Regions from separate parts of the Erwinia sp. PME.40.26/001 genome, predicted to be linked through region 2. Evidence: predicted binding sites of a transcription regulator. Region 2 holds the regulator's gene; each other region holds the start of a gene.
What was found. Region 2 encodes Fur, which represses iron uptake genes when iron is present. Its sites were predicted from a motif close to ATAATAATGAGAACNACTATCAA; they were not measured.
Positions count from the first base shown of each region.

Region 1 (3,212 bases), on a different contig from region 2:
GGCAGGAGAACCGCAAAAGCGATATTCCCTGGCCGCTGAGCATACGCTGGCCGCTTGGGGTGTGGAACCTGCTGTTTCACGATGACGAGCGCTATCTTAACGATCCGCTGCACAGCGAACAGTGGAACCGCGGGGCATGGCTGGTACTGGGGCCGGGACACTGCGGCAGCTGCCATACGCCGCGCGGTTTCGCCCTGCAGGAAAAAGGGCAGGACCACCACGACAGCGCCTATCTTACCGGTGGTACCCTTGGCGGCTGGCATGCGCCCGACCTGCGGGGTAACAATGTCCGGGGACTGGGGAGCTGGACGCCGCAGGATATCGTCACGTTTCTGAAAACCGGGCAGAACGACCGCACCATGGCGTTTGGCCCGATGGCCGATGTGGTTGAACAGAGTACGCAGTACCTGACACCGGCCGATCTCAAGGCTATCGCGGTATTCCTGAAAAGCCTGCCCGCCGGCACGTTCTCCACGGCGCTGGCGCGCGAGGATTATGCCGATCTGAACTCCCCCGGCGCGGCGCTGTATCAGGATAACTGTGCGGCGTGCCACCGCAGCGACGGCCGGGGCTATGCCCGCACCTTCCCCGCACTGGCGGGCAACGCAGCGCTGCAGGGCAACGATCCTTCATCACTGATTTCAATGATCCTGCACGGCGGCAGGGCACCTGTCACCCGACAGGCGCTGACTGGCATGAGAATGCCGGATTTTGGCTGGCGATTGACGGATCAACAGGTCGCCGGGTTGAGCAACTTTGTGCGTAACAGCTGGGGAAATCAGGCCAGTGAGGTGACGCCGCAGCAGGTAAAGGCCGTGCGGGAGGGGCAGTAACAGGGTTAATACAGGAAGGACAGCTTCTCAGCAGGGGCGACCGGAAAAGGTCGCCCCCGTTTAGCGGGACCGCAGCGATTAGGCCTGGTGCGCGCCGGGCTCACTCAGTTTCTGCAGGTCTTTATCCACGAAGAACAGTGCCTGACCGCTGTTACCCACCAGCGCCAGTTTATCCAGGACAGATTTAAACAGTTTCTCTTCTTCATGCTGCTCAGAGACGTACCACTGCAGGAAGTTAAAGGTGGAGTAATCCTGCGTGGTCATGGCGGCATGTGCCAGCTCATTGATTTTTTTGGTGATCAGCTGCTCGTGCTGATAGGCCTGCTCCAGCACTTCGTGCAGGGAGTTAAAGGTGACCGGCGGCGCGTCGATAGTGCCCAGCACCGGCATGGCACCAGTATCACTCAGGTAGTTGAACAGACGCTGCATGTGCTGCATCTCTTCGGTGGAATGCTCACGCATAAACGCGGCAGCCCCTTCAAAACCTTTGTCATTGCACCATGCGCTCATCTGCAGGTACAGGTTGGCAGAGTAGAATTCCAGATTCAGCTGATCGTTCAACTGAGCGGTCATTTCATTCGTCAGCATGGTGACTCCTTAACATTATATTTTTAGCGAGATTTCTACTCTCAATAATTTGCGTTGCAGAGACACGGTAAATGTATCTGGAACGTAAATCATAACGAGTAAAAGAGGTGATTTCTGCGCATTATGCACCCAGACTGATAAAATAAAAACCGTTTTATATAGCATTGGCTAATTTATTTATACACAGCTAAAGGACTGATTGGTAAGTGATAATCATTCCATGATGAATCTGAATTGTTCTGGTTTTTAAATAGTTATGATAACTGTTCTTATTTATATCAAAGCGGGCTATAAAGACGTAATGAGAATTAATCAGCTTTAGGTTGTTTCTGATAACGTATTCATTTTACGTTAATTAGCTGTCTTTGCCCGTTGGACAAAGACAGCCAGCGCATTTATTGAGGGTCACTGACCAGACGGTCGATAATGGCCTGAGCGGTTTTAATATCGGTGACCAGGGCATTGATCATCCCCGAGCGGACGGCCCCGATAATCCCGGCGGCTTTTTCCGGCGTGGCCGCCACGCCGATACACAGAGGCGACTGGCGCAGCTGGTCGGGTGAAGCGGCGATCATCCGCTGCTCACCTTCCCAGTGCAGCACCTCTCCCTGTTCCGTGACGTAGTGGCGCAGCACATCGCCCGCTGCGTGACTGAGGGCCTGCTCATCAGGCGTGGCGGTAGAAGCTTCACTGGCGTGCGGCGCATGATGCGTCAGGCCGACGCCGACAATCGCCACATCCAGCTTATCCCACAGGGAGGTAATTTGCTGCACGCCCGGGTCGCAGAGAAACGCGTCACGCAGCACCGGCGATGAAATATAGGGCGCATGGAGAAAGTGGGGGGTCCCCGCCATCTGTTCTGCGGCCTGGCGCACAAATTCATTAATCTGAAAGTGCGCTGCCGCCTGCTGCATACCGCCGTTAAGCGCCACGGTCAGCACGCCCGGCAGGCGCGGCAGGCCGGATAACGTCACTTCACGCACCGCACGCCCCCAGCCAATCCCCACCACCGACCCGCTGACCAGATCGGCCTGCTGGAGTAATGATGCCAGCGGCGCGCTGAGCGCGCTGAGGACGTTAGCGGGCGGCGACTCAACCACGGCGGCGGTTTTTAACCCCAGCCGGGCGATCAGATCCGCCGTGATCTCCTCAGGTGAGGTCAGCTCAATCACCTCTATGCGCACAATGCCCGCAGCACGGGCTTTGGTCAGCAGACGCGAAATAGTGGCGGTGGAAACCCCCAGCTTTTTCGCGATATCAACCTGCGACATATCGGACTGATAGTGCAGCTTCGCCACCATATGCATCATCGCCCGCGTGGTGGCGGGATCTTGTAAAAGAGGCTCTTTCAGGGTTGTAATTCCTTTCTGCAATGTATTACACTCATTTCATCGGTTGGAGAATTATTGCGCAACACCAGAAAAATTGCAATGTGCACAGGTGGCTGAAACCCCTGACAGGACTGGAGATTCACCGGCATCAGCCCGGCGTCGTGCACTCAGGCTAAAGGTAATTTTCGGGTCGTCGCTGACGGCTTTTTTACCTGGTATCTCTACAACGGAGCACATCTCATGTCACATATGTCCACTTCTGAACTGCGCGGTTATCAGCAAATTTGCGGCAGCAATGGCGCGATGCTGGTGATTGCCTGCGACCAGCGCGGCGCAATGCGTACCCTGTTAAGCGCCGATCCTGAACAACAAAAATCCATCTCCGAGCACCAGCTCGGCGGTATTAAAGCCGACATTACCCGCTACCTTGCCAGTCAGGCCTCCTGCGTGCTGGTGGATG
Region 1 covers NZ_JBVHNP010000002.1:307,133-310,344, forward strand. Annotated here, with positions in the region: gene ACZ3HG_RS08920 (c-type cytochrome) at 1-833, shown strand, start outside; gene ftnA (non-heme ferritin) at 912-1,421, opposite strand; gene ACZ3HG_RS08930 (sugar-binding transcriptional regulator) at 1,817-2,794, opposite strand; gene ACZ3HG_RS08935 (tagatose-bisphosphate aldolase) at 2,993-3,212, shown strand, end outside.
Region 1: a site for Fur is predicted at 1,672-1,694, ahead of ftnA (non-heme ferritin). Genes of this name have one in related genera too.

Region 2 (3,212 bases):
CGATGAGGCGAAAAATATTCGTCTTGGCGTCGGCTATACGGATATCAGGCACCCCGAAGCGGGCAAAGGACAGCTTGATTTAAGCCGTGAGGATCAGCCGTGGGCGAAATCGCAGGCCTGCCAGACGATGGTTGCTTCGGGCAAGGTCAGCGATTTGGGACATCTGCCCAGCTACTTTGCACTGAAAGTCAGCGAGTTGGTCAAGGCACACGGTATCAACAGAATGCAGGCCTGGCAGGATGGTTTGAAAGACGCACAGAATGCGCGAGCGTTTGCCACACCGGAAGTGGCGGTGAATTTCTGGGATACGCTTTACTGGGGCGGGTTCGACACCATCAATGACTGGGCAAATAAGGGCTATCAGGTGATTGTTTCTAACCCTGATTACCTCTATATGGATTTTCCCTATGAGGTGAATCCTCTGGAGCGCGGCTACTACTGGGGGACCCGGTTTAATGACGAGCGCAAAATGTTCAGCTTTGCGCCGGACAATTTGCCGCAGAATGCGGAAACCTCCGTTGACCGCGACGGTCAGTTCTTCACTGCCATGTCCAACAAACCCTGGCCGGGGGCGGCGGGCATGTCGGCACAGCTGTGGAGTGAGACGGTACGTACCGATGAGGATATGGAATATATGATCTATCCCCGTCTGTTCTCCGCCGCTGAGCGGGCATGGCACCGCGCGGCCTGGGAACAGGATTATCAGGCGGGTAAAACGTATCAGGGAGGGAAAACGCACTGGGTTGACCAGCAGGCGTTGCGTCAGGACTGGCAGCGATTCGCCAATATTCTCGGCCAGCGTGAGCTGGCAAAACTGGACAGATACGACGTGGGTTACCGATTACCGGTGCCAGGGGCACGTATTGTCGGGGGGAAACTGCTGGCGAATACGGCTTTTCCTGGCGTAACGATCGAGTTCAGCCGTGATGAAGGTCAGCAGTGGCAGCGTTACGACAGCCAGACCCCGCCTGAAGTCAGTGGCGGCATCATGATCCGTGCTGTCAGCGCGGACGGAAAGCGTGTCAGCCGTCAGGACACACTGTAACGCAGGCATAAAAAAACCGATGGCATAGCCATCGGTTTTTGCATTCAGTTGATCAGATTACTTGTCGTGCAGAGTCTCGTCTTCACGGCAGTCACCCAGCGAACAGTGGCCATAAAGATACAGGCTGTGGTTGCTCAGTTTAATGCCGTGACGCGTAGCGATTTCACGCTGACGCTCCTCAATATATTCGTCTCTAAACTCAATGACTTTACCGCAGTCCAGGCAGATCAGGTGATCGTGATGGTGCTGCTGGGTCAGTTCGAAAACGGATTTACCGCCTTCAAAGTTGTGGCGGGTAACGATCCCCGCGTCATCGAACTGGTTCAGTACACGGTAAACCGTGGCCAGACCAATTTCTTCGCCCATATCAATCAGGCGTTTGTACAAGTCTTCCGCACTGACGTGATGGCCCTCTGGTTCCTGAAGCACTTCCAGAATTTTCAGTCGGGGAAGCGTGACTTTCAGGCCGGCCTTCTTTAATGCGGTGTTATTGTCAGTCATGCGGATATTGTCCTGTTACTTTGCGAGTCACTTAGTGGCTGAAAAGCCCTGAACATCGGTCGGCGCTAAAAATGAGTGCGTTTCAGTATAGAACTGATAATCCGAAATGAAAACCAAAAGGGAAGCCTGAAACCGCAAGGGATGTAAGGATAAATGTCGTTACATCCAGGGAAGCGCGCGCCCGAATTATGCTGGGTTAACATCTCGATCTGCCTCATCTCATCGCCCAGGGGCGACTCACGTCCTCAATAATGGGGCTTGCGCTGAGAAAGCGGGTAACCGATGGGGTTATTGTACAGTTTTGCAGGTGAAAGTTACAAACATGTATCTATTACTTCTATAGGAAAAACCACTCACTTGATGTGAGATACCTCCCACATCAAGCTGTTATGGCTATGCTTCGATAATGTCTTGCAGCTGAAGTTCATCAGAAATTTGTTTTACCCACTGCTCAACACGTTCGTTGGTGAGTTCAGGCTGACGGTCTTCATCAATGGCCAGGCCAAGGAAGTGGTTGTCATCTGCCATGCCTTTAGACGCTTCGAAGTGATAGCCTTCGCTCGGCCAGTGGCCAACAATGACAGCACCGTTAGGCTCAATGATGTCACGGATAGTGCCCATCGCATCGCAGAAGTACTCGGAGTAATCTTCCTGATCGCCACAGCCAAACAGAGCAACCAGTTTACCGTTGAAGTCGATCTCTTCCAGCGTTGGGAAGAAGTCATCCCAGTCACACTGGGCTTCACCGTAGTACCAGGTTGGGATGCCCAGCAGCAGAATATCAAAGGCTTCAAGGTCTTCTTTGCTGCTTTTAGCAATATCACGAACTTCTGCAACATCTTTCCCCAGTTGCTTCTGGATCATTTTTGCAATGTTTTCGGTATTGCCTGTATCGCTACCAAAGAAAATGCCGACGAGTGCCATGAGTTTAATAACCTCTTGAATCTTAATGATATGGTGACTGCTGATTTTTTAGCAGATATCGTTAATGATAACAGACCGCCGTAAGCGGATAAATGAGTAATACTGCTGGTTTTGTCGCTGAGTGCTCAGGCCCGGATGGCATCAGAGCTGATGGCGTTGCAGCTGTGCCAGCAGCATCTCTTCAATCAGCTCGCTCCGGCTCATATTACGCTCGAAGGCCAGCTGGTTCAGGACATCCACCGCATCGCTGTTCATTTTCAGCTCAACGCGTTTCAGGCCGCGCACTTTATCACGCTTGAGCTGATTGCGTTTGTTGATACGCAGCTGCTCATCACGCGTCAGCGGGTTAGTCTTGGGTCGTCCCGGACGACGTTCATCTGCGAACAGATCGATCGTTGTGCGGTCCGTGTTCTCTTTTGCCATAGGAATCGTCGTACTGAAAGGCTGGATGACTGATGAATTGGTCCGTTATGCCGTCTGAAGGAGCAGCAACGGCAAAATTTTAGCGCGCCATCATACCCCAGCGAAAGAGGTGACGACAATCATTTATCCCCGTCATTCTTCACCCTACTGGTGCATTGATGGCATTCGTTATCTGGTTCCTACAACGCAAAAAAACGACGGATGGCGCGTAAAACGGCCTCAGGCTTCTCGGCGTGTACCCAATGCCCGGCACCGGTTATCACGTGAGCACGGGCCTGCGGGAACTGGGACAGCAGGGCATCACGATATTCATCGGCCA
Region 2 covers NZ_JBVHNP010000004.1:35,539-38,750, reverse strand. Annotated here, with positions in the region: gene ACZ3HG_RS13040 (family 20 glycosylhydrolase) at 1-1,045, shown strand, start outside; gene fur (ferric iron uptake transcriptional regulator) at 1,103-1,546, opposite strand; gene fldA (flavodoxin FldA) at 1,940-2,470, opposite strand; gene ybfE (LexA regulated protein) at 2,612-2,893, opposite strand; gene ybfF (esterase) at 3,073-3,212, opposite strand, start outside.

Region 3 (3,212 bases), on a different contig from region 2:
CCTGCGACCAGTCGTTACGACCGGACAGCAGCAGGTTCCAGTTATTCCACTCCAGCTGATCCTGCAAATACACGCCGTACTGATTCAGGGTCTTTTTAGTATCGGTCGCCAGCGCTAACAGACTTTCGTCCACGTCCACGCGGCTCTGGGTCCTCCAGTCCATCGGGTAGCTGCTGCCGTAGTCACGGTACAGCTTGCTGTTGATATGGGAGTAACGATAATCAAAGCCGGTCAGCACCGTATGCTGCACCTCGCCGGTGTCGAACACGCCTTTCAGCTGGTTATCGACATTGAACTCGTTGGTCATCGCCGTTTCATGCTGGGCCAGACGCGTCAGGGTATGGTCGCCATCGTCGACGTTGTACACCAGATATTTGTAATCTTCATCACGGTGGGTGTAACGCAGGTTCTGGGTAAATGACAGCGCCTCATTAAAACTGTGCTCCAGGCTGTAACCGATGGACGTCTGCTGGCGTTTTGATTTGGCAAAGTCGGAATCGCTGACGTTCAGATCGTAAGGCACATAGCCCGCTGCGGTGGGATACAGCGTGCCCGCTCGCGGCAGGAAGTTACGTGACCCCGCTTTCGGATCGTCCTGGTAGCTGGTTAACAGCGTGAAGCTGGTGTCTTCGTTTGGCAGCCAGGTCAGTGCCGGGGCAATCGCCATCCGCTGCTGTTTGCTGTTCTTCACAAACTCGTTCCGGGTGCTGGCAATGCCGTTCAGGCGGTAAAACAGCGTATTGTCGTCATTCAGCTTGCCACCAAAATCAAAGGCCGCTTCGCCATAGTGGCGGTTACCGGTACTGAGCTGAACTTCATGAATGCTTTCTGCCGTTGGGCGCTTGCTGGTCATCAGCACCAGACCGCCCGGGCTGACCTGGCCATACAGCACCGAGGCCGGGCCGTGGACCAGTTCCACGCGCTCTAACAGCCAGGGATCGAGCTGCCCCGCCCCGCCGTTTTCTGAAGAGAGACCGAAGTGCAGGCCATCCAGCAGCTTGGGAGCATAGCGAAACCCGCGGCTGATCACTTCGTCATTACGGTTGGAATTACCACGATAGGTGGCGACCACGCCGCTGGTGTAGCCCAGTGCATCAGCCACGGAGCGTGCATCCTGGTCGTCCATCTGATCGCGCGTCACCACGGAAATCGACTGCGGGGTTTTGCGCAGCGGCGTGGCGGTCTTGGTGCCGGAGGCGCTCGCTTTCGCCACAATCCCTTTGTTAGGCGCAGTGACACTTTCCTGGCTTTCTGCCGTGACCGTCATCGTACTGTCGGCATCGGTGGCGGCCTGCGCGGCAGGAGCGATAAACAGTGCCGATGCCAGTAATAAACGCGTGCTGTATTTATCAGAGAATGCTGCAATGCCTGGTGATGCCTGCTTTTTAATTTTATTAAACATGTTCTGTTATCCCGTCTGAACAGACTTGCCGATAAAAAAAACGTTAAACCCCGCCAATTCATTAGTTGCGCTGATTGGCTGCGGTGGTCAGAAAGAACCCCCTTTGCCACTCCTGGCGTCAGTTCCTCTTCCCTTCTTAAGAAAACCCGTAATGACGCACAAATAACAGGCTCTTTAGAAAGTTGCGACGCATCTTATTGCAAATGCAAACTATTCTCAATAGTATTTGCATTAGCGTCGTTTACTGTAAGAGAGATTAAAGTCTCTCTGTTTACGTCATTAAATGTAAATCAAGGAAAATTATCGTGACAACACGGCACAGACTATGGCCGCTAAGTCAGCCCGCAGGCAGCACCGCAAAATGGCTGGCCGCTGGTGATGCCGGTGAAGATCGCTGGTGGCAGGAAATCGCCGCGCACGGTACACCGCGGGTGGAAGCGGTGCGTGAAGGGTGCGTCAGGATGACCTTTCTCTGGCGCGATCCGGCAGGGGACGAAAGCCGGTCGGCGATACGCCAGGTCTATATCGACATTAACTGCGTGACCGATCACCACAGTCCGCAGCCGCAAAGTTTGCAGCGTTTACCCGGCACCGATGTCTGGCACTGGTCAACGGAGATTGATGAACACTGGCGCGGCAGCTACAGCCTGATCCCGGTCGGGGCCGACCGCCTGCCCCCGGCCTTCAGTGACGATCACGACACGCGGCGAAAACAGCAGCGAGAATGGTGGATCTCCCTTTTCCCGCTGGCGATCGCCGACCCGCTTAACCGCTGCGCCCCCCATTTCAACAGTCGCGGACAGGCCCTGTCCGCCGCCCATATGCCTGCGGCACCCGACCAGTCGCTGTGGCATGCGCCGGATGCCGGACATCCGCTGCAGCCCGATGCAGAGCGCCTGCACACCTTCAGCTGGGACAGCATCCTGCTCGGCAACCAGCGCCGAATCTGGCTCTTTACCACCGGCACGTTCCCGGTCGCGGAAGACAGTCCGCTGGTGATCCTGCTGGATGGCCAGAACTGGGTAGAGGGACAACCCCTGTTTTCTGCCCTGCAGGCCGCCACCGGCAGTGGCCAGCTGCCCGCCGCCTGCTGGCTGTTTATCGATGTGATCAACGGTGACTGGCGGGAAAAAGAGCTGCCCTGCAATGCCGCGTTCTGGCGGGCTGTACAGGAGGAGCTGCTGCCGCTGGCACGCAGTCACGCGGCCTTCAGCGAACGGGGTGACCGCACGGTGGTGGCCGGCCAGAGCTATGGCGGGCTGGCCGCGATGTATGCCGGACTGCACTGGCCTGAACGCTTTGGCCGCGTCCTCAGCCAGTCCGGATCGTTCTGGTGGCCCAACGTCCGTCTGGTGACCCATTTTGCTGAGGCTCAGGAACACGACATGGGCTGGCTGACCGAACAGGCGATCAACGGGCACCTGCCTGACAGCCACTTAAAAATCTTCCAGGAAGCGGGCGATCGCGAAGGCGATATGGCCTGGGTCAACCAGCAGATGCGCAAGGCGCTGCTGGCGGCCGGACATGACATCAACTTCCGTATTTTCTCCGGCGGGCATGATGCCCTGTGCTGGCGCGGCGGGCTGCTTGACGGCTTACGCTGGCTGCTGGCCGACTTAAACACTCCACCACTTTTGGCAGGAACAGGTAACGACCATGACTGAACAACTCAATCCCTTCGATGATGAGAGCATCGACTTCCTGGTGCTGCTCAACGCGCGCCAGCAGTACAGCCTGTGGCCTGCATTTTCCGACGTGCCTGCCGGTTGGCAGACCATGGCTGGCCCGACGACGCGTGTGGCCTGTATCG
Region 3 covers NZ_JBVHNP010000001.1:1,201,967-1,205,178, forward strand. Annotated here, with positions in the region: gene ACZ3HG_RS05860 (TonB-dependent siderophore receptor) at 1-1,402, opposite strand, end outside; gene fes (enterochelin esterase) at 1,708-3,066, shown strand; gene ACZ3HG_RS05870 (MbtH family protein) at 3,059-3,212, shown strand, end outside.
Region 3: a site for Fur is predicted at 1,606-1,628, ahead of fes (enterochelin esterase). Genes of this name have one in related genera too.

Region 4 (3,212 bases), on a different contig from region 2:
GCTCAGATTGCCGTACTCCACCTGGTCCTGGAAGTAGTAGCCGGTCTGGTTGAAGCTCAGGCGGTTAAGCTGGGCGGTATACAGGCCCAGCGCCGACTCACTGACCTGGTTGTAGTCCGGATTGCTGAGATCAAAGCCCGGTGTGCGGGTGGCGTACTGATAGTTGAAGTGAGAATCCATCCGCTGATAGTCCACGCCCGCCAGCAGGTGATGTTGCCAGTCACCCAGATCCCACTGCTTCGTCACCTGGTTATCGATATTGAAGCTTTTCAGGTCTTCATCGGTGGTGTAGGCAAACCGATCCAGCTGGCTGTTACTGACGGCCGGATTGGTCAGACCCGAGGCATAAATACTGCGCTGGTGGGTATCAACGTCAAAGTAGCGCGCCTTCTGCGCCACGCCCCAGCCGTTATCGAACTGATGCTCAAAGCTGTAACCCAGCATCCACTGGCGCTGTTTAAAGCCGCTCCAGCGGTCGCCTGCATAAGTGCGGCGCGAAGCGTCTGACGAGGTCAGCGCGGCCAGCGGCAGAGGGTCAGACGGCGTCAGGCTGGGGATGTCCTGGTACTGCGCGTCGATCGTCAGGCGGGTTTTATCCGACGGCTGCCAGGTGAGTGACGGGGCCACCAGATAGTTTTCACTGTGAGTGGTGCGCGGCTGATCGTCCCCGGCGCTGGCTTTACCAATAAAGCGATAACTCCAGTCGCTGTCGGCAATCGCGCCGGTGCTGTCGATATAGCCTTCGCGCAGCTTGCGGTTGCCACTGTTAAACCCGACTTCGGTTTTCTGCTCTTTCTCCGGCTTTTTACTCTGAATATTCACCAGGCCACCCGGCGACCCGTTGCCGTACAGCACCGAGGCCGGGCCTTTCAGGATATCCACATGGTCGATCAGAATCGGATCGATACTGGCTTTGGTGTTACCCGTGACGTTATACGGCAGCTGTAAGCCGTCATAGAAGGTGTTATCCACCGTGAAACCGCGGATTTTATACTCGCTCATATACGAGGTGGCGCCGCGGGTTTCGGTGGACACGCCGGGGGCATAGCGCAGAATTTCATTCAGCGAGCTGGCGTGACGCGCGGCAATCTCCTTGCTGCTGACGGTATTGATCACCTGAGGCGTTTTGCTTTCCGGCACCGCCGACTTGGTGGCGCTGTTGGTATAGGCGGGCAGGGCGGCGGCGCCAGAATCTGAGGCGCTGACCACCAGTGTTTTTTCATCGCTGGCTGCCGCGTGGGCAAAGGCGGTGCAGGTGCTGGCGATCAGCACGGCGAGCATGCAGGGCTTAGTGGTGAACATGGGTTTAGATGCCAATGAGAATGTGAAAGATAACGACAATTATTATCATTGGTTGTCACTATGCAATAACTTCCGACAAAAATTTCCCAATAATAAAAAACGCGCTGACCATGAGGCCAGCGCGTTAAGGGAAAAGGGCGTACCGGGCGGAGAGTTTACTGCAGATCGACCGTCAGTTCCGGGGCACCAAAGCCGATCACCGTGGCGTGGGACGCCGAAAAATAGTCACGCCAGAACGCTTCCAGCTGCTGCATGATTTTTCCTGAACGGTAGTTATTTTTCGCCTCGCTGTCGATCAGCCCGGCCCCCGCAATGTAGATCCTGCTGCCGGCAAAATCGGCCAGCAGATGCTGTTTGCTGACGCGCTGCATCTCTTTTTCCGGCACCAGCAGGCGGATCTGATTATTGCTGTAGAAGCTGCCGAAATCGCTGTTTTCCAGCATATCCGACACCAGCAGAACGGTTTTCGCCTGCGCCGGCTCTGCCTTCAGATCGTCACTGATTCGCTTCAGGCTGTCCATGATCTCGCTTTTAGCAATATTATCGCCCTGCTCCGCGAAGGCACCTGCCAGCTTTTTGCCAATCGTCTGCTCAAAAAACTGTTTCTGCTGTGTCAGGCAGCCATCCAGAGATTTCAGGCTGTCCATGCCGAGGCTGTTGCGCGCTTTCTGATCGGTGAACGGGCCTTCCAGCTTGCCGTCGAAGGTGCGCTTCATGTAGTTGTCCTGCAGCAGAGCAGAGAACTGATACAGGATGATGTGGTCGCCAGGCTGGGCGAAGCGCAGCACCTGCTGCCAGATCGACTTTTTCAGTTCGGTCGGCACTTTCACCGTCTGGTCGACAATAATCACCAGCTCGCGCCCGCTGGCGGGCGGACGTTCGGCGTCGAGCCTGGCGTAGCTGTAGCAGCTCGGAATATCGTTACGTTCGGCAGCGTACAGCGTCGTGCTCATGCCCAGCAGGATCAGCGCGATAAGGGCTTTCATGCCGTTCCTCCCTGACGTGCCTTATTCAGCAGGGCCTGCACCTGCTGGCGCTTTTGCAGCGCGGGGAGGGCTAATCCCTGATCGTCGGCAATCAGCTGCAGTTCATCGGCGCTGAACGAGGTGAGATCGCCCAGAGCATGAATGCGCTGCTTCTCCTCCGCGTCATCGGCCAGGGGGGCCGCCGGAGCCGGGGCCGTCACCGGCGCGGCAGCCGGTGCGATGGCGGCGGCTGCGACAGGCTCCGGGACGACCGCCGGGGCGACTGCAGTCGGCTGAGGCACAGGAACCGCCTGAGTCACGGCCACAGGCGGCGCTGCAGGCGGGGCTGCAGGGACGGGCTGAGGCGCGGCATACTCCTGCATCTGGAGCTGCTGTTCGGCATCCAGCCGCGCTTTATCACGCACTTTGCCGCTGGCATAGTCCTGGAAGGTGGGCAGGGTATTCAGCGCTTCGCTCTGGCTGTTGGTGCGCTTCATCATCAGGCGATTTTGCAGCGAGGTCAGTTTCTCCTGGGCGTCGCGCTCTACGCGTTCGCGGCGCATCGCATGCCAGGTGGCAAACTCTTCTGAGCCGCTGAAGTTACCGATATATTTTGAGGCCGCTTTAGACTCAATGCCGGCAAAGGAGCGGAACAGGCCCACCAGAATACCGATCAGCTGAACGCCGACGAAAATCACCGACAGAATAATAAAGGTCAGCTTGGAGGCAAACACGCGGTTATCGCTGATCTCGTGCGCGGCCTGACGGTCGGCACGGGCATTATCTTCTACGGCCGCCGCAGGCAGGTCAAACGGCGACCCGGAGGCCGCTGCCGTCTGCTGGCTGAATGGCGAGCCGTTCACGGCCTGCGTATCAATAGAGTCAATGGTGGCGGCACGAACAAAGTAAGCACCGACCGCAAAGAACAGGATCAGCGCCAGGGCA
Region 4 covers NZ_JBVHNP010000012.1:85,487-88,698, forward strand. Annotated here, with positions in the region: gene ACZ3HG_RS21330 (TonB-dependent siderophore receptor) at 1-1,281, opposite strand, end outside; gene ACZ3HG_RS21335 (hypothetical protein) at 1,458-2,288, opposite strand; gene ACZ3HG_RS21340 (hypothetical protein) at 2,285-3,212, opposite strand, start outside.
Region 4: a site for Fur is predicted at 1,329-1,351, ahead of ACZ3HG_RS21330 (TonB-dependent siderophore receptor). Genes of this name have one in related genera too.